Regions from separate parts of the Peptacetobacter sp. AB800 genome, predicted to be linked through region 1. Evidence: riboswitches for the same ligand, from Rfam matches in the RefSeq annotation. Region 1 holds a riboswitch; the other holds the start of a gene.
What was found. Region 1 has a riboswitch for lysine ahead of ACK2WN_RS06685 (Na+/H+ antiporter NhaC family protein). Riboswitches for the same ligand answer to the same signal wherever they lie in the genome.
Positions count from the first base shown of each region.

Region 2: linked by a shared signal. The riboswitch ahead of ACK2WN_RS03450 (aspartate-semialdehyde dehydrogenase) and the one ahead of ACK2WN_RS06685 (Na+/H+ antiporter NhaC family protein) in region 1 are both predicted to bind lysine.

Region 1 covers NZ_JBLOUI010000018.1:19,172-28,342, forward strand. The annotation lists gene ACK2WN_RS06655 (PRD domain-containing protein) at 1-251, opposite strand, end outside; gene ACK2WN_RS06660 (hypothetical protein) at 324-1,739, opposite strand; gene ACK2WN_RS06665 (PTS sugar transporter subunit IIA) at 1,999-2,502, shown strand; gene pfkB (1-phosphofructokinase) at 2,506-3,435, shown strand; gene ACK2WN_RS06675 (zinc-binding dehydrogenase) at 3,485-4,750, shown strand; gene ACK2WN_RS06680 (1-phosphofructokinase family hexose kinase) at 4,960-5,886, shown strand; lysine riboswitch at 5,948-6,114, shown strand; gene ACK2WN_RS06685 (Na+/H+ antiporter NhaC family protein) at 6,224-7,852, shown strand; gene ACK2WN_RS06690 (pirin-like C-terminal cupin domain-containing protein) at 8,279-8,503, shown strand; gene ACK2WN_RS06695 (GNAT family N-acetyltransferase) at 8,564-8,851, shown strand; gene ACK2WN_RS06700 (HAD family hydrolase) at 8,878-9,171, shown strand, end outside.
Region 2 covers NZ_JBLOUI010000005.1:50,595-59,765, forward strand. The annotation lists gene ACK2WN_RS03410 (M20 metallopeptidase family protein) at 1-74, opposite strand, end outside; gene ACK2WN_RS03415 (hypothetical protein) at 133-798, opposite strand; gene ACK2WN_RS03420 (DUF5058 family protein) at 811-1,521, opposite strand; gene dapB (4-hydroxy-tetrahydrodipicolinate reductase) at 1,704-2,453, opposite strand; gene ACK2WN_RS03430 (lysostaphin resistance A-like protein) at 2,544-3,341, opposite strand; gene dapD (2,3,4,5-tetrahydropyridine-2,6-dicarboxylate N-acetyltransferase) at 3,662-4,375, opposite strand; gene dapB (4-hydroxy-tetrahydrodipicolinate reductase) at 4,479-5,228, opposite strand; gene dapA (4-hydroxy-tetrahydrodipicolinate synthase) at 5,387-6,274, opposite strand; gene ACK2WN_RS03450 (aspartate-semialdehyde dehydrogenase) at 6,313-7,317, opposite strand; lysine riboswitch at 7,421-7,586, opposite strand; gene ACK2WN_RS03455 (L-serine ammonia-lyase) at 7,828-9,024, shown strand.

The DNA.
Region 1 (9,171 bases):
TCTGCCATAAGTAGGGCAGTTAATTTTTCTTTGTCAGATTTATCACCCTCAATCCAAACACCAGTACCGGCTTTAGATTGGAATGATAAATTGTATTTCTTTAACGATGATTCTATATATTCAAGCTCCCTTTGAACAGTTCTCTTGCTGACACCAACGGAATCTGCAAGATATTTAACTGAAACAGGAGAGTCTTGCATTAGTAGATTTAAGGTAATTTGTCCAAGTCTTGGAGAAAAATCAGAAATCATAAGCAATCAATCCTTTCTTTTAAATATTGTAAATTATTTAGTTATTATAATTAAATATAGGTCAATTTTTAATTAGTCATTGTTTTTAATTTTTTCTATTATAGCTTTATACATATTTGAATCCATGAAATTTTCTACTTCTATAATTGTAGCGTATTCGTTGTAATCCCTAGCTTTTGTAGAAATTATCTTTTGGCATATCAATAAATCTGCATCTTCTGGAATTTCATCCACAGGCGATGATGAAACAGATATACCACCTAATCCGTTTTCAATCAGTATCTTTTTAAACATAGATGCAGCCATTACACTAGATCCAATTCCAGCATCGCATACAAATACTATATCTTCAACATATCCAAAATCTGGAAGGTTAAATTTATCCTCAAAAGATGTGTTTATTTCTTCTGATATATGATTTTCAGAGCTTATTTCTACAGTTTTATTTGATTTTATTTCTTTTGATTTATGAATATCTAGTTTTAAAATTACACAAGCTGATATGTAGCTTACCAACGTAGAAGTAGCTATTCCAATTAAGATTGCAAACCAATCAGAAGGCGAACACATCAAGAAAATAGTAATTATTGATCCTGGAGAAATAGCGCCTCTTGCACCTACATGAAGTAGGTAAAATACCAAGTTTCCAGACATTGCCCCTAAAATCAAGGCTATTAGTAGCTTTAAGTTTGACAATATTATAGGGAAGTAGATTTCATGTATTCCACCTATTGCCTGTACTGTCATACAAGATGCAAAGTATTTTCTTCTATCCTTATTTAAAATATAAAATGCTAAAAGAACACCAAGACCAGGTCCAGGGTTTGTTTCTAATAAGAAAAATACAGATTTTCCAAACTTAGCAGCATTTTCAACACCTGCAGGTATTAGGAAACCATGATTTATACTATTATTTAATGAAAAAACTTTAAGAGTTTCTATAATCGAAGTCGTTATAGGAAGTGTTTTTACATCAGTTAAATATTCAATTAAATTTGCAAAAAACAAATCTATATATAAAAAAATAGGTGCGAACACAAAATATGTAAGCGAAACTGTTATAACACCAACAGCACCGAAAAATATATTTTTGCTTATCATTTCAAAGCCAGTAAACTTATCAAATTTTATCTTTTCTTTTAAGTATCTACATAAAAGTCCGCACAATGTACCCATAAATATAGATGCTATAAAAGACGTGTATGCAGAGAAAATAGAAATTGATAGTCCGCACACAGCTCCAGTAAATGCACCTGAATCACCACCGATTTTTTTACCTGCATAATAGGCTAAAATAGTAGGAAGTAGATAACTATAACAAGACTGGCTTACTAGTGCCATTTTTTCATTTGGAAAGAGTCCAGAGTTTGAAAAGGCTAGCGAAATAAATCCAAGCATTATAAACAATGGAAGATTTGCAGCGATTATACTACTATAAAATTTAACTCCCTTAGAGAGAAGTCTTTTTAAATTATTACTCTCGTTCAATAAATTCACATCCTTTAGCTTTAATTTATAAATCTATTAAGTTTAATCAATTATCTTTCTTCTATAATTATACCAATAAAAGTATATCATTAAATTTGGCACTTATCCATAGTGCCAAATAAGGACTTTGTTTAAATTGAAAATGTTATCCTCGTGGAATTATAATATAGACATAGAGATAAGGGAAACAAAAAAATAAAATAAAAAATAAAGAAAACGGAAACTTAGACTAAATATAAAATTAATGGAGGAAATAAAAATGTTATTTGGATTTGGAAAGAAGAAAAAAGCTCAGCAGGAAGTTAAAGATATAAAAAAAGAAGTTGTTGAAAAGAAACCCTTATTAATGAAGGAAAACATAGTGCTAAATTGTGAAAGAATGGAAAAAAACGACACTATAAGAAAAGTTGGTCAGATACTTGTAGATTCTGGATATGTTAAAGAAGACTACATAGAAGGAATGTTAGAAAGAGAGCTTACTTTCTCAACTAATATGGGGAACTGCATAGCACTTCCTCATGGAACAAACAATGTTAAGAAAGAGGTTTTAGCATCTGGGATAGCAGTTCTTACATTCCCTGAAGGAACAGACTGGGGTGGAGAAGATGTTAAGTTAGTAATTGGTATAGCTGGTGTTGGAGATGAACACTTAGAGATACTAGCAAATATAGCTACTAAATTAGTAAGCATGGAAGAAGTTGACAAACTAGTTAACGGAAACAGTGTGGATTTAATATACGATACATTTATGAAGGAGGACTAATCGATGATAGTTACAGTTACAATGAATCCAGCGATAGATAAAACTGTCGACATTGGAAAATTTGAACACGGTGGACTTAATAGAATAAAAAATGTTGAAATCGATGCTGGTGGAAAAGGAATAAATGTTTCAAAAACAATAAAAGAACTTGGTGGAGAAACAATAGCTACAGGATTTATAGGTGGCACTGCAGGTCAGTTAATAGAAAATGTACTTAATGAAATGGGTATAAAAAACGACTTTGTAAAAATAGAAAGCCCAACTAGAACAAATACAAAACTAGTTGAAGAAGGTGGAATAGTTACAGAGTTAAACGAACCTGGACCAGTTATAACAGAAGAAGCTATGAAAGAACTTTTAGCTAAGTTAGAAGGATATGCATCTGAAGAAACTTTATTTGTACTTGCAGGAAGTGTTCCAGCTAGTGTAGATAAAGGTATATATGGAAAAATAGCAGATGCAGTTCACGCAAAAGGAGCAAAAGTGTTTATAGACGCTGATGGAGAATTGTTTGTAAAATCTCTGGATTCTAAACCAGATTATATAAAACCTAATAATGTAGAACTTGCAGAATTCTTCGGTGTAGAAGGAGATATAACAGTTGAGGATACTGTAGGTATGGCTGAAAAATTAATGGCTAGAGGAATAGAGCATATAGCTGTATCTATGGGAAAAGACGGTGCAGTATTTGTATCTAATGAAGAAAAATTCAAATGCAAGGGATTAAAGGTTAAAGCACATTCTACAGTAGGTGCTGGAGATGCAATGGTTGCAGCTATTTCTTATGGAGTAGAGAAGGGACTTTCTTATAGAGAAGCAGCAAAACTAGGTGTTGCAACATCTGCAGGAGCTGTTACTACTATAGGAACAAAACCACCTACAAGAGAAGTTGTAGATGAACTTTTAGCACAGGTTGAATGTGAAGAAATATAAGCTATCAATAATAAAAAATTATAGATAAAAACTTAGGAGGAATTTGAAAATGAAAACAAGAGCAGTACGTATGTATGGGAAAGAAGATTTAAGATTAGAAGAGTTTGAATTACCAAAAATAAAAGACGATGAAATATTAGTTAAAGTAATGAGTGACAGTATATGTATGTCTACATATAAATTAGTTGAACAGGGTAAAAAACATAAAAGAGCTCCACAGAATATAGATACAAATCCAGTAATAGTAGGACACGAATTTGCAGGGGTTATAGTTGAAGTTGGTGAAAAATGGAAAGATCAGTTTAAACCAGGACAGAAATTTGCTCAGCAGCCAGCATTAAACTACAAAGGAAGACTAGATTCTCCAGGATATTCTTATGAATTCTGCGGTGGTGCTTGTACTTACTGCATAATGCCTCACGAAGTTATGGAATTAGGATGCCTTCTTAACTACGATGGAGATTCATTCTTTGAAGCATCATTAGGAGAACCAATGAGCTGTATAATAGGTGGATACCACGCAAACTACCACACAAATAAGAAAAACTACAACCACGCTATGGGTACAAAAGTAGACGGTAATATATTAATAATGGGTGGATGTGGTCCAATGGGACTTGGAGCAGTTAGCTACGGACTACAGTTCGAAAATAAACCGAAGAGAATAGTAGTTACTGATATAAGTGACGATAGAATAGCAAGAGCAAAATCTGTTATACCTGAGGAAAAAGGTGCAGAAAAAGGAATAGAATTAAAATATGTAAACACAGCTAAAATGGAAGATCCAATAAAAGAATTAATGGATTTAACTGATGGACATGGATTTGATGATGTATTTGTATATGTTCCAATAAAAGAAGTTGCAGAAATGGGAGATAAATTATTAGCATTTGACGGATGTATGAACTTCTTCGCTGGACCAACAAATAATCAGTTCAGCGCTGAAATAAACTTATACAACTGCCACTACACAAGTACTCATATATTAGGTACAACAGGTGGAAATAACGACGACCTTATAGAAGCTAATGACTTAGCAGCTAAAGGTTTAATAGAACCAGCAGTTATGGTTACTCATGTAGGAGGAATAGATAGTATAGCAGATGCTACACTTAACCTACCAAACATACCAGGTGGTAAAAAACTTACTTATACTCAGATAGACATGCCTCTTACTGCAATAGATGATTTTGAAGAATTAGGAAAAACTAGTCCACTATTTGCTAAACTTGATGCAAGTTGTAAAGCTCATAGAGGATTATGGAATGCAGAAGCAGAAAAAATATTATTCGACCACTTTGGTGTTGAATACTAAAATTTTGTAAGCCTCTATTCAAATTTTTATATAGACTGTGAGTTTTGTTGTTTTGTTCATAGTCGAAATTCTATCTAAATGATGCCGCTTCGAAAAAAGTTTTTGAGGCGGCATTTCTTATTGATGAAAATAATATGAATTATGTTATACTTTATATTGAGTGGAATTATAATAATTTTTATTTTTTTTATTTTATAAGGAGAGGAAAAATGATAATAACGGTATCTTTTAATCCTGCTATTGACCAGACAATAGATGTCAAAAATTATGAGTATGCAGGGATGAACAGAATTGAGCATTTTGAAGTAGATGCGGGTGGAAAAGGAATTAACGTCGCTAAAAACTTAAAGATTTTAGGTGAGGAGCCTACAGCACTTGGATTTATTGGAGGTAGAACAGGTCAGACTTTTAAAGAGATGATCAGCAATTTACAGATAAGAAACGATTTTACTTATATCTATGGAGAAACTAGAATTAATACCAAAATTGTAGAAGAAGACGGAACTATAACTGAGTTTAATGCAGCAGGTCCTGAAATTTTACAAGACCGTATAAATGAGCTTATGATAAAAATAGACGGATATGCTACAGAAAACACATTATTTGTTATATCTGGAAAAGTTCCTCCAGGAGTGGATGCTAATGTGTTTAAGAATATAATCAAATTAGCTCATAATAGGGGTTCTAAGGTGGCAGTAGACTCAGCAGGTGCATTATTTGCTAAGGCTGTTGAAGAAAAGCCTGAGATTATAAAAGTTAAGCTTAAAGACATAGAAAGAGTTCATGAAAAGGAAAATATGAACGACGAAGAAATAGTAGAAGTAGCAAAAAAATACATAAACGACGGAATAAAATACGCTGCTATATCTATGGGTGAAAGAGGTGCAATTTTTGCAAATGATAAGGAAGTGTTCAAGTGTAGCTTTGCAAAAGTTAAGACTCATTCCACAGTAGGTGCTAGTGATGCACTTTTAGCAGGATTTGTATACGGAATAGAAAATAGAATGGAATTTGAAAAAACTGCTAAATTAGCCACTGCTATGTCTGTAGGTGCTGTTATGACAATAGGTACAAAACCATCATCAAGAGAGATGATAGAAAAATTATATGGAGAGATAAAAGTGACGAAATTTTAAATTTACTATTGACAGTGAAGTTTTTAGATGATAAAGTTTAATCATCAACTTAATATTATCATTAAATGATAGAGGCGCGGTACTTATCAGTACATAATAACTTAAGCAGGGCAGCTGTTATTATCGAAAGGAAATACCGCCGAAGTTCAGATTTTGCACCGAAATCTGTTCTGGGGTATCGTAGAATATGCGATACACTGTCACATCGAGTGGAGCGCTATCTTGGTTAAATAAAAGGACTTCCCTTTTTAAATTGTAAATACAGCCATAAATGCTATATTCTTTGTGATATATCATTTGTGGTTTTTTTATTGTTTTAAAATGGGAGGATTTATAAATGAGAAATTCGAAAAAATTATTTAGAATCATGACGATGTGTCTTATGATTGTCATGATGATGTCAGTAACAGTATTTGCGGAAGGAGAAGCGACTGAGTATGTACCAAAATTATACTCTACAGCTTGGGCACTTGTTCCGCCAGTAGTTGCAATAACACTAGCACTTATAACAAAAGAAGTTTATAGTTCATTATTCGTAGGTATAGCAGTTGGTGGTATATTCTACGGAGGTGGAAATTTTGAAAGAACAATAACACATGTATTAAACGACGGACTTATAGGAGTTCTTTCAGATCCATACAATGTTGGTATATTAATATTCCTAGTTATATTAGGGGCTATGGTAAGTTTAATGAACAGAGCAGGTGGTTCTGCTGCATTTGGTAGATGGGCAGGACAGCATATAAAAACAAGAGTTGGTGCTCAGATAACTACTATAATATTAGGATGTTTAATATTCATAGATGACTACTTCAACTGTTTAACAGTGGGTAGTGTTATGAGACCTATAACAGATAAACACAATGTATCTAGAGCTAAATTAGCTTACTTAATAGATTCAACTGCCGCTCCAATATGTATAATCGCACCAATATCATCTTGGGCAGCTGCAGTAACTGGATTTGTTCCTGGTGAAGATGGTCTTTCAGTATTCGTTCAGGCGATACCATTTAACTTCTACGCATTATTTACAATAATAATGATGTTAGGTTTAGTTCTTTTAAAAGTGGACTATGGCCCAATGAAATTACACGAAGATAATGCTAAAAAAGGAGACATATTCACAACAGGAGCAAGACCATATGCTTACAATGAAGATGATGGTAAAAAAGAAAATACTAAAGGTCATGTTTTAGATCTTCTTATACCAATATTCTCTCTTATAATATTCTGTGTAATTGGTATGATATACACAGGAGGGTTCTTCTCAGGAGAAAGTATAGTAACAGCATTCTCAAATGCAGATGCTTCAGTTGGTTTAGCACTAGGAAGTTTCTTCGCACTAGTTGTTACAATACTACTTTATGTACTTAGAAAAGCTCTTACATTTAAAGAATGTATGGATTGTATACCAGAAGGATTTAAATCAATGGTTCCAGCAATAATGATATTAACATTTGCTTGGGCTTTAAAAGCTATGACAGATAGTTTAGGAGCAGCTCCATTTGTTGAAGGAATAATGAAAGGTAATGCAGAAGCTCTAATGAACTTCTTACCAGCAGTTATATTCTTAGTTGGATGTTTCTTAGCATTTGCTACAGGTACATCTTGGGGAACATTTGGTATACTTATACCAATAGTTGTTGGTGTATTTGCTAATGACCATCAGATGATGATAATAGCTATATCAGCTTGTATGGCTGGGGCTGTATGTGGAGACCATTGTTCACCAATATCAGATACTACAATAATGGCATCTGCTGGATCTCAGAGTGACCATGTTAACCACGTTTCAACTCAGTTACCATATGCTATGACAGTAGCTGCAATATCTTGTATAACTTATGTAATAGCAGGATTTACAAAATCAGCAGTTATATCATTAATATTTGGAGTTATAGCAGTTTTAGGAACATTAGCATTTATAAGAAGTAGAGAAAAAGCTAATGGAACTTATATAGAATAAAACCACGATTAGATATATGATTGAATTCAGATAAGATTAAAGTTGATGAGAGTTTGATTGTTAATAAGCTTGTTAGAATTTTTTAATTGATTTATTGATTAAGAAATTAAAATATAAATGATTCACTAACCAAAAGGAACCGATAGAACTGGGAACTCTATCGGTTCTTTTTATGTATATTTATAGTATGAGGGTTGTCATTCTTCTTTAAATATATCATTCCCCTCTCCAGGCTTCAGCTACGGCAATTTTGCCTCCGCCTGCAGATTGTCGAGGGGATACGATATATTTAAAGAAGAAATAGACAACCCTTATATTATAAAAATATACATAAATAAGAACCTTCAATCGTTTTTAATATAGCTACGGCGAATACCTCCGCTTGGAGATTGGAGAGGTGGATAAATATAAATATTTTCGTTTGAAATGAGTAATTGTATTTTTATTGGGAATATATATATTAAAAAGGGGGATAGTGTTTATATAAAGAATGGAGATGAAAAAGCGCAGGTTCTTTATATAAGTTCAAAGGCATTAAATGAACCTATATCTTGGGCTGGACCTATAGTTATGAATTCTAAAGAAGAAATTAAAGAAGCTTTAGATGAGCTAAATAAGGGTATATTTATAAAAGAAAAGTTAGAATATTAATTAAAAAATAGAATAAAGATAAAGAAAGAATAGAATAAAAATAAAAAAGGAGAGATCGTTATGATAAGAATAGAATATCAAGCAGATAAAAAGAGAGCAGTTGCTTTAGATACAGATAGAGAAGATAAGAGAGTTGGAAAGATAAAATATGTTGAGCAGGACGGAAATTGGGTAGTGAATAGTACTTTTGTCCGTCCAGATTATACAGGTCAGGGAATAGCAGGTCTTTTATTAGCAGAAATAGTTAAGCAAGCTAGAGAAAAAGGTGTTAAAATAGTACCTGAGTGCTCTTATGTTGAAAGTGCTTTTGAGAGAAAGGAAGAGTACGCTGACGTTTGGGCAAAATAAGTATTTTGAGAGGTAAAGTATTATAAATGAAGTTAAATGAATTTAATAAGCAGAGAACTGAGAAATTAAAGGGGAATTTAAAGGCCGTGGTGTTTGATATGGACGGTCTTATGTTTAATACAGAGTGGCTTATAAAGTATTGTTGGGATGTTACAGGAAAAGAAATGGGATATGATAACTTTGGAGATAATATATACAATACTTTAGGTATGAACTACAACAGAAGAAGAGAGTATTTTTTAGATAAATACGGAGAAGACTTTGATTTTGAAGGTTTTACGGATAGATATAGAGAGGTATCAGCTGATTATTTAGCAAAA
Region 2 (9,171 bases), on a different contig from region 1:
ATCTCAGGAATCTGATGAAGATCACGGCGTAAAGAAACTATATAATCTTGAATATTTTTACATTTTTCCCACATAATAACAAATCCTCCTAATATATGTTGTTTTTATATAAAATAAAATTATTTTTTTAAATTATGCATTTGCTTTTTTATTCTTTGAACTATAAAGTATACGAGAGAATAATAAAGTACCAAATACAGCAAATAGAATAAGAACCCAAGCAGGTGGATTTAAAACTAATTTAATAGCTACAGATCCTATAAGTGCAAAAGCAGCTGCCTGAGGATACTTAATAGTAAAGTTACCAAAAGTAGCACCGAATATTGCGGCACTAGCATATTTAGTCAATGCATTGACAACTAGTTCTGGTAAAAGAGCAACGACTGCTGTACCAACTAATGCTGCTAAAATAGTGAAGAATAAATTTGTAAATATAGAACCACAAATAGCTAATGTAGAAACAATTTCAGCTTTTAAAGTTCCTGGTTCACTTTCAGTTGCATCTAAAGCTAATGCAGCAACTGGTAAACGCATATTACCTATATTTCCTGATAAAAATCCTAAATATGTACCTGTCATACCTAACGCAGCATAATAAGAAACAGGCTCTACTATATATAATGCACCAAATGAAACGGCAACTAATCCCCAACCAGTAAGAACTGTACCTACATCTGGCCAACAATTATATTTACTACAAAGCCAAATAACTGGTAAAAAAGATGCAGCAGCGGCTAAAAGATTCGTAGGAGCACCTAAACGAATACTATTTTTTTTCCATTGATTCATGTAATCCATATTTAAACCTCCTTAAATGAAAAAGACATCATAAAGTAATGAACAACAAATACCTATAACCATAGCTATACCAAGACTGTACTCCATAAGTTTTGGAAACTTAGGAACGACAAACTTGATGAGAAGTACCATACTTATGGCTCCAGTAACGGATGCTATAGCATTTCCGACACCTTTTACAATTTCATTTACATTAAGATAAGCAAATACACCAAGTGAACAAGCTCCAGATAATACTGCTAACCAAGCAGCATCTCCGCCACTCATTTTATCACGTAATTTTTCTAATCCAGGTGTAAATACTCCAGAAACAACAAGCCAACCACAACCATTTAAAGCCATAACAAACCAACATACAGCCATAACAGTAAGTGTGAATCCTTCCCCACCTAATTCAACACCGGCAGCCTGTGCACCTAAATTCGCAGCTGTAAGTTCTGTTGCAGCCGCACCTATTATGGAAAGTCTACTCCATGCCATAGGTCCACCGATAGAAGGCATTAAACCAACCATTACTATAAATACACCCATAGCAGGTCCTATAGCAGAAATCAGACCTATACGAAAAGCTTTACTAGTTACTTCGCTAGGTAATTCGATTTCTTTAGCAGTTTTCTTTGCCATACGCATGAAAAGAGCTGCTTGAATCAATGAAATTGACACTACTATAGAACATAGTACCCATACAGTAGGCGAATTAGCAATTTTTAAAATTTTCTCCATAATACACACTCCATTCTAAAACAATATTTTAAGTAAAAAGAAACGTTTGCTTAATATAATTAAATATTACCACTTTTCAGAAAACTTGTAAAATATAGAAAAATAAAAATTAAATGAATATAGATAAAAAATAAAGGTTATTCAAATTTATAACTTGAATAACCTTTGTTTTTTACAAAAATTTATAATATATCCTTCATATCATATAATCCATTTTCTTTGTCTAGTATCTTTTTAGCTGCGAATATTGCACCTTCAGCAAATATTGCATTAGATTGTGCATGATGGGCAAGTGTTACAACTTCACTATCACCGCAGAATAGCACATCGTGGTCAGAAACTATATTTCCACCTCTTACAGAACTAACTCCAATATCTCCTGGCTGTCTTTTACAACTTCTGCCAGATCTGCCAAATACACCTTTAACATCAGGAAGAACTTCCTGTATTGCAGAGATAAGCATCTTAGATGTACCACTTGGAGCATCTTCTTTTCTATTGTGATGTTTTTCAACTATTTCTATATCAAAATCAAGAAGCTTAGCAGCCTGTTTAACTAGCTCGATAAGAACATTTACACCAACTGAAGTATTGTGAGAAAGAAGCACAGGAACTTCCTTAGAAACGTCCTCAATAGCTGCATCCTGTTCTGCAGTAAATCCAGTTGTAGCGATAACAACAGGAGTTTTAGTTTTTAGAACGTACTTTAACATAGAGTCAAGATTATCAGGATGAGAGAAGTCTATTATCGCATCAGCTTCAACATCGCAATCATCAAAACTCTTGAATAACTTAACATTTCCGCCGCAAGTACCTGTCTCAAGAGAACGGCTAACACCAGCCACTAACTCACACTCGCTGTCCTTAGCAACACACTCTCTTAAAATCTTACCAACGCCGCCACTATAGCCGCATATAATAACTCTTAACATACTTATTACCCCCAAAATTAAAAATTCAGAAAAATTAATTTCCATGACTTAATTTTAACATTTTAAAGAGAAATATAGTAGGGGTAAAAATTAATATTTATTTTTTAAGATAGATTTTTTCAATAAATAATAGAATAAAACAATAAAAGTTATATTTACAATTAAAACGACTATACTACCTTCGATTTTACAAACTCCACCAGTTAAAAGTTCGTTTCCATGGTATGCAAGTCTAAATATAGAAGGATAGTCATCAGCTAATGAAACCCCACCTAAAATTATTCCACCTACAAAATTCCAAACAAAATGAATGATTATTGGAGAGATAATACTTTGAGTGTATTCTAAGACTAAAGTCATAAAAATGCTCATTGTTATAATATTTAAAATAGGTATAATTCCTGCTTCAATAGCTCCACCATGACAGAATAAGAAGAGAGCAGTAGTCACTATTGTAGAGACGAATATACTATAATTTCTTTTTAATAATTGATAAATATATCCTCTAACCAACAATTCTTGCATAATAACGTTTAAAAAGCATGAAATAGCCCAAATAGATAAATAACTTATTGAATTTTTGCTTAAAAAGGAAATAGTATTTGTAGCATATAGAGTTAAAACAACTACACTAAGCCACAAACTACCTGCCAAAATTCCCAAAATAATACTTTTAAAAGGACGTTGCACAGGAACAATAGTTATATTTTTTCTTTCTATAAAGTAAAAAACAACTGACATTAAAATAACTGATAACAGAGGGATTAACTCTGCATAAAAACGCCATAAAACAGGATTGTTGGATGGAATAGAAACAAAACCAACTAAAACAGCCCAACAGATAAAAAATCCAAAAGACTTAACAAAACTATCTAAAAACTTTTTCATAAAACCAACTCCTCTAAAATATAAATCATAACTATATATTAGAACTGAAAAATAAAAAAATTCTTAAGATAAAATAAAAAATACTAAAAAATAAATAAGACTCAGTGAAAAACCCACCAAACAAAATCACAATCTGTTTCAGAAAGAACCTTATGCAAAGACAGGATAGAATAATAATGGAAATAAAAATAGGATAAGGAATTACCGACGCAGCGACAATGGAGGACGCGTATTTTACTAGCACAAAAGCAAATAACTGCAACACGCGTCCGACCTTGGAGCAAGTGGTAATCCTTATCCTATTTTTCTATTTCCTAGTATTACAACTGTCTTAAATCATCCATAAGTTTTGTTTTTTCAGTAGTTTTTTCATCTTTCATCTTCACTACTTTAGCTGGAGACCCAGCAACAACAGCGCCTGCAGGAACGTCTTTAGTGACAACAGAACCTGCTGCAACAACAGCACCTTCTCCTATTCTCACACCTTCAAGAATAACTGCATTAGCACCTATCATAACATTGTCCTCAACTATAACTGGATCTGCTGAAGGTGGCTCAAGAACACCAGCGACAACAGCACCTGCACCTAGATGAACATTTTTTCCAAGAGTACCTCTAGCGCCGACAACTGCATTCATATCTACCATTGTTCCTTCACCGATAACAGCACCTATATTAACAACAGCACCCATCATAACTACTGCATTCTTTTCAATAGTAACCATATCTCTGATAATTGAGCCTGGTTCTATTCTTGCTGACTCGTGAAGAGTATTTTTTAGAGGAATAGCAGAATTTCTTCTATCGTATTCTACATGAATATCTCTTATACAGTCCTCTCTCTGATTAAGAGCAGCCATTATAGCATCGTAGTCCCCGATAAATATATGAAAAGAATCTGTTCCAAAAACTTTGTATTCATCAGTAGACTCAAAGTTGTATGGATCAGTATTTACATAAACTTTAACAGGAGTCTTTTTCTCAACTTCCTTTATATATCTTGCTATTTCATAAGCATCGTTTAAATTTACCATTAGGCAACACCCCTTTAAAAAAATTTAGTTTAATAACTTTAACTAATAACTTTATTCCCCATTTGAAACATATACTAACATATAATCCCCAAAATATTAAAAACTATTTTAACATATCGTCCATGTTGTAGAATCCAGATTCTTTATCAGCTATAAATTTAGCTGCAGCTAATGCACCATTGGCAAATATCTGTCTTGACTGAGCCTGATGACTTATAGTTACAACTTCACTATCTCCACAGAATAAAGCGTCGTGTTCACCAACTATTGTTCCACCTCTAACAGCACTTATACCTATATCGCCAGGCTGTCTTTTGCAACTTCTACCAGATCTTCCGTTAACAACATTAGACTCTGGAAGAACTTCTTTAACACCATTTGCTATCATTATAGCTGTACCACTTGGAGCATCTACTTTTCTGTTGTGGTGTTTTTCAACTATTTCTATATCAAATCCATTAAGAAGTTTTGCAGCTTCTTTAACTAATTTAACCATTATATTTACACCAAGTGACATATTGTATGAGAAGAATACAGGTATTTCTTCAGCAGCTTTGTGTATTCTTTCTATTTCTTCATCGTTAAAACCAGTAGTTGCTATAACTATTGGAGTTTTAGTTCTTAAAGCGTATCCAAGTACATTGTCTAAGTTTGCGTGGTTAGAGAAGTCTATGATAACATCACCTTTTTCATCGCAATCAGCTAATTTTTCGTATATTGTTATGTCCTGTACACATTTACTTTTATCGTAAGCCTGAACAAAAGCAAGTTCGCAGTTTTCATCTGCTCTTACTGTTTCAGCAACTATTCTTCCCATTTTTCCGTCGTATCCTGTAGATATTACTCTTAACATAATTTCCTCCTAATTAAAAACTTATATCAAGTATAATAATTAAAAACTCGATTTAAGTTTATATTTTATTTCAATTATTTTATATCATAAATTTAAAATTGGATTGCAAAATATCAGATATAAATCCAACCTTCTGCAATCCAATGATTTACAAATTACTAAGCCTGAACTTTAAGTCCTGCATTTACTAATTCTTTTTTAAGAACTTCAAGATTAGCAGGGTCCATATTATCAAGTGGAAGTCTTAAATCTCCAACTTCAAATCCAAGTAAATTCATAGCAGTTTTAACTGGTATAGGATTTACTTCTATGAATAATGCAGCAATTAATGCGTCTAAATCTAACTGTATTTTTCTTGAACCTTCAACATCTCCGTTAAGATATTTTTCAACTAAATCGTGAGTTTCTCTAGGGCATACGTTAGCAAGAACAGATATAACCCCATGTCCTCCTAATGATAATAGAGGAACTATTGAATCGTCGTTTCCAGAGTATATAGCGAAATCTTCTGGAACTAAGCTTGCTATTTCAGCAACCTGTCCTAAATCTCCACTAGCTTCTTTAACAGCAACTATATTAGGAACCTGAGCAAGTTCAGCTATTAAAGCAGGAGATATGTTCATACAAGTTCTTCCAGGAACGTTGTATAAGATTATTGGTATATTAACGCTTTCTGCTATTGTTACGAAATGTTTTTTAAGACCAGATTTGTTAGCTTTGTTGTAGTATGGAGTTATTATTAATAATCCGTCAACACCAAGAGCTTCAGCTTTCTGGCTTAATTCAACAGAATGCATAGTATTGTTTGATCCTGTTCCAGCTATAACTGGTATTCTTCCGTTTACTTTTTTAACTGTAAATTCTAAAACAGAAAGTATTTCCTCATCTGACATTGTAGTAGCTTCACCAGTAGTACCACAAGAAACTATAGCGTCAGTTTTATTTTCTATATGATATTCGATAAGTTCAGCTAATTTATCGAAGTTTACCTTATTATCTTTTGTGAATGGTGTTACAAGAGCAACTGCAGAACCTTTAAATAACATTTGAGATCGACCCCTTTTCTTAAAAAATATAATTTATTTTAAACTAATTCCATTTCTATAGCTTTTTCAGCTATCTGAACTGCATTAGTAGCAGCACCTTTTCTTATGTTGTCAGCTACAACCCATAGGTTAACACCGCTATCAACACTGAAGTCTCTTCTTATTCTACCAACGAATACTTCATCTCTATCAGAGAATTCAGCTGCAGTAGGGTATAAGTTTTCTGCTGGGTTATCAACAACAACAACATTTTCCATAGCAGCTAAAGTAGCTACAAGTTCGTCTAAATCGAAATCTTTTTCGAATTCAAGGTTTATAGACTCACTGTGTCCGTTTTTAACTGGTACTCTTACAGTAGTAGCAGTTATTCTTATAGAATCATCGCAAAGGATTTTTCTAGTTTCGTTGACCATTTTCATTTCTTCTTTAGTGTATCCATTGTCTAAGAATGAATCTATGTGAGGAAGACAGTTGAAAGCTATTGGATGTGGGTAGAATCCTGTTGGATTTCCTTTTGATCCTTCTTCTAAGTCTTCAACACCTTTAACACCAGAACCAGAAACAGCCTGATATGTAGAATATACTATTCTTTTTATAGTGTATTTATCATGTAATGCTTTTAATGGTAACATAGCCTGAATTGTAGAACAGTTAGGGTTAGCTATTATTCCTTTTTTGTGTTCTTTTATTGCTTCTGGATTTACTTCAGGAACAACTAGTGGAACTTCTGGGTCCATTCTCCAGAAACTAGAGTTGTCTACAACTAGAGCGCCATTTGCTGCAGCTATTGGAGCGAATTTTCCACTTGTAGAACCTCCAGCTGAGAATAAAGCGATATCTATGTTTCTTCCAGTAAATGAATCTTCAGTTAATTCTTCAACAGTGTATTCTTTTCCAGCGAAAGTTACTTTTTTACCTGCTGATTTTGAAGAAGAGAAAAGATATAAATCATTTATTGGGAATTCTCTTTCTTCTAAAACTTTTAGGAATGTTCTTCCTACCATACCAGTAGCACCAACTACTGCTAAATTTACTTTTTTCATTAAAAATCACCTCATAAACATTATACATTATTTTTAATATTCTATATACACAAAAGACGCACAAAGGAATACCTTGTACGTCTATAAATTCTTATAGCAAAGTAAACCTTGTAGCTCAACACTAAACAAGTGACAGTGCAGTATATATTTTATACTACCCCAGAAAAAATCTGTGCCCAGATAAATTCTTCGGCCATTTTCCCTTTCGTACGAGATAAGTTTGCCAACTAGCTCGTAATACTGATGAAAACAGCGCCTCTACGCAGGTTATAGATATTAAATTAAACTCTTAAAGCAATAATAATACATTCTAGTAAAAATTGCAATACAAATTTGAATAACAAATGAGAATATTAAGAAAAATTCGATTTGAAAAACTTCTATCCAAAGTCAATTTTTTTATAAGAAAGCGATATTTTTTAGAAAAAATTATGTATAATAAAAGTGGACATAAAATAAAAAAATTATAATAAAAATTATTTTAGAAAATATATATAATGGAGGAAAAAAATGGATACTTTAAAAGAGTTATACAAAATAGGGAACGGGCCATCAAGTTCACACACAATGGGGCCACAGAGAGCAGCAGAAAGATTTAAAAATGAAAATCCAGATGCAGATAGCTTTAGAGCAACACTTTACGGAAGTTTAGCAGCTACAGGTGCTGGTCATTTAACTGACTACATAATAATAAAAACTATAGCTCCTAAAAAAGTTGAGATAGTATGGAGAGAAGATATAATAAAAGACTTCCATCCAAATGGAATGCTACTTGAAGCTCTTGATAGAGACGGAAATACTACTGCACAGTGGGAAGTATTCTCAGTAGGTGGTGGATCTCTTGCTGAAGAAGGAAAGAGAAATACTTCTGCAGTTAAAGAAACATATCCTCTAAGTACTATGGACGAGATAGTAAAATGGTGCAAAGACAACAACAAAACATTAGTTGATTTTGCCTTAGAAAATGAAGATAGTGACATAATGGATCACATAAATACAATAAGAGAAGCTATGAAAAAATCAATAGATGAAGGATTAGCTACTAATGAAGTAATACCAGGAAAATTACACTTAAAGAGAAGAGCTGGAGTATTCTATGAAAACTTCAAAAAATCTAATGACTTCTCTACCTTAGTTTACGCTTATGCATTAGCAGCTTCTGAACAGAATGCTTCTGGTAATATAATAGTAACTGCACCAACTTGTGGTTCTGCGGGTGTTTTACCAGGTATATTCTTCGCTATGAAAGATTATATGAATTTAACTGATGAACAGGTAAACGAAGCTATAATAGTAGCTGGTATAATAGGAAATATAATAAAAACTAATGCGTCTATTTCAGGTGCAGAAGTTGGATGTCAGGGTGAAGTAGGTGCTGCATGTTCAATGGCAGCTGGAGCAGTTGCTTATCTTCAGGGCGGTTCAATAGACCATATAGAATACGCAGCTGAGATAGCTCTTGAACACCACTTAGGTATGACTTGTGACCCAGTTTACGGATATGTTCAGATACCTTGTATAGAAAGAAATGCTATGGCAGCACAGAGAGCTTTTGATGCAGCTAAGTATGCTATGATAACAAACGGAGAACATTCTGTTTCATTAGACCAGGTTGTTGAAACAATGAAAGAAACTGGACTTGACATGATGGATAAATACAAAGAAACAGCTAAAGGAGGATTAGCTAAACACTTCTTCTCTTGCTAATTTTGCTTACGGGAGGGGCTACTGTGATTTTTCGCAGAAGCCTCTTTTTTAATGCTTCAAATAACAAAGAATCTCCTCTCCAGGCAATCAAGTTGCATTGTCGAGTTCGATTTCTTTGTTATTCAAAGCAAAAAGAAGGCGTTCTTA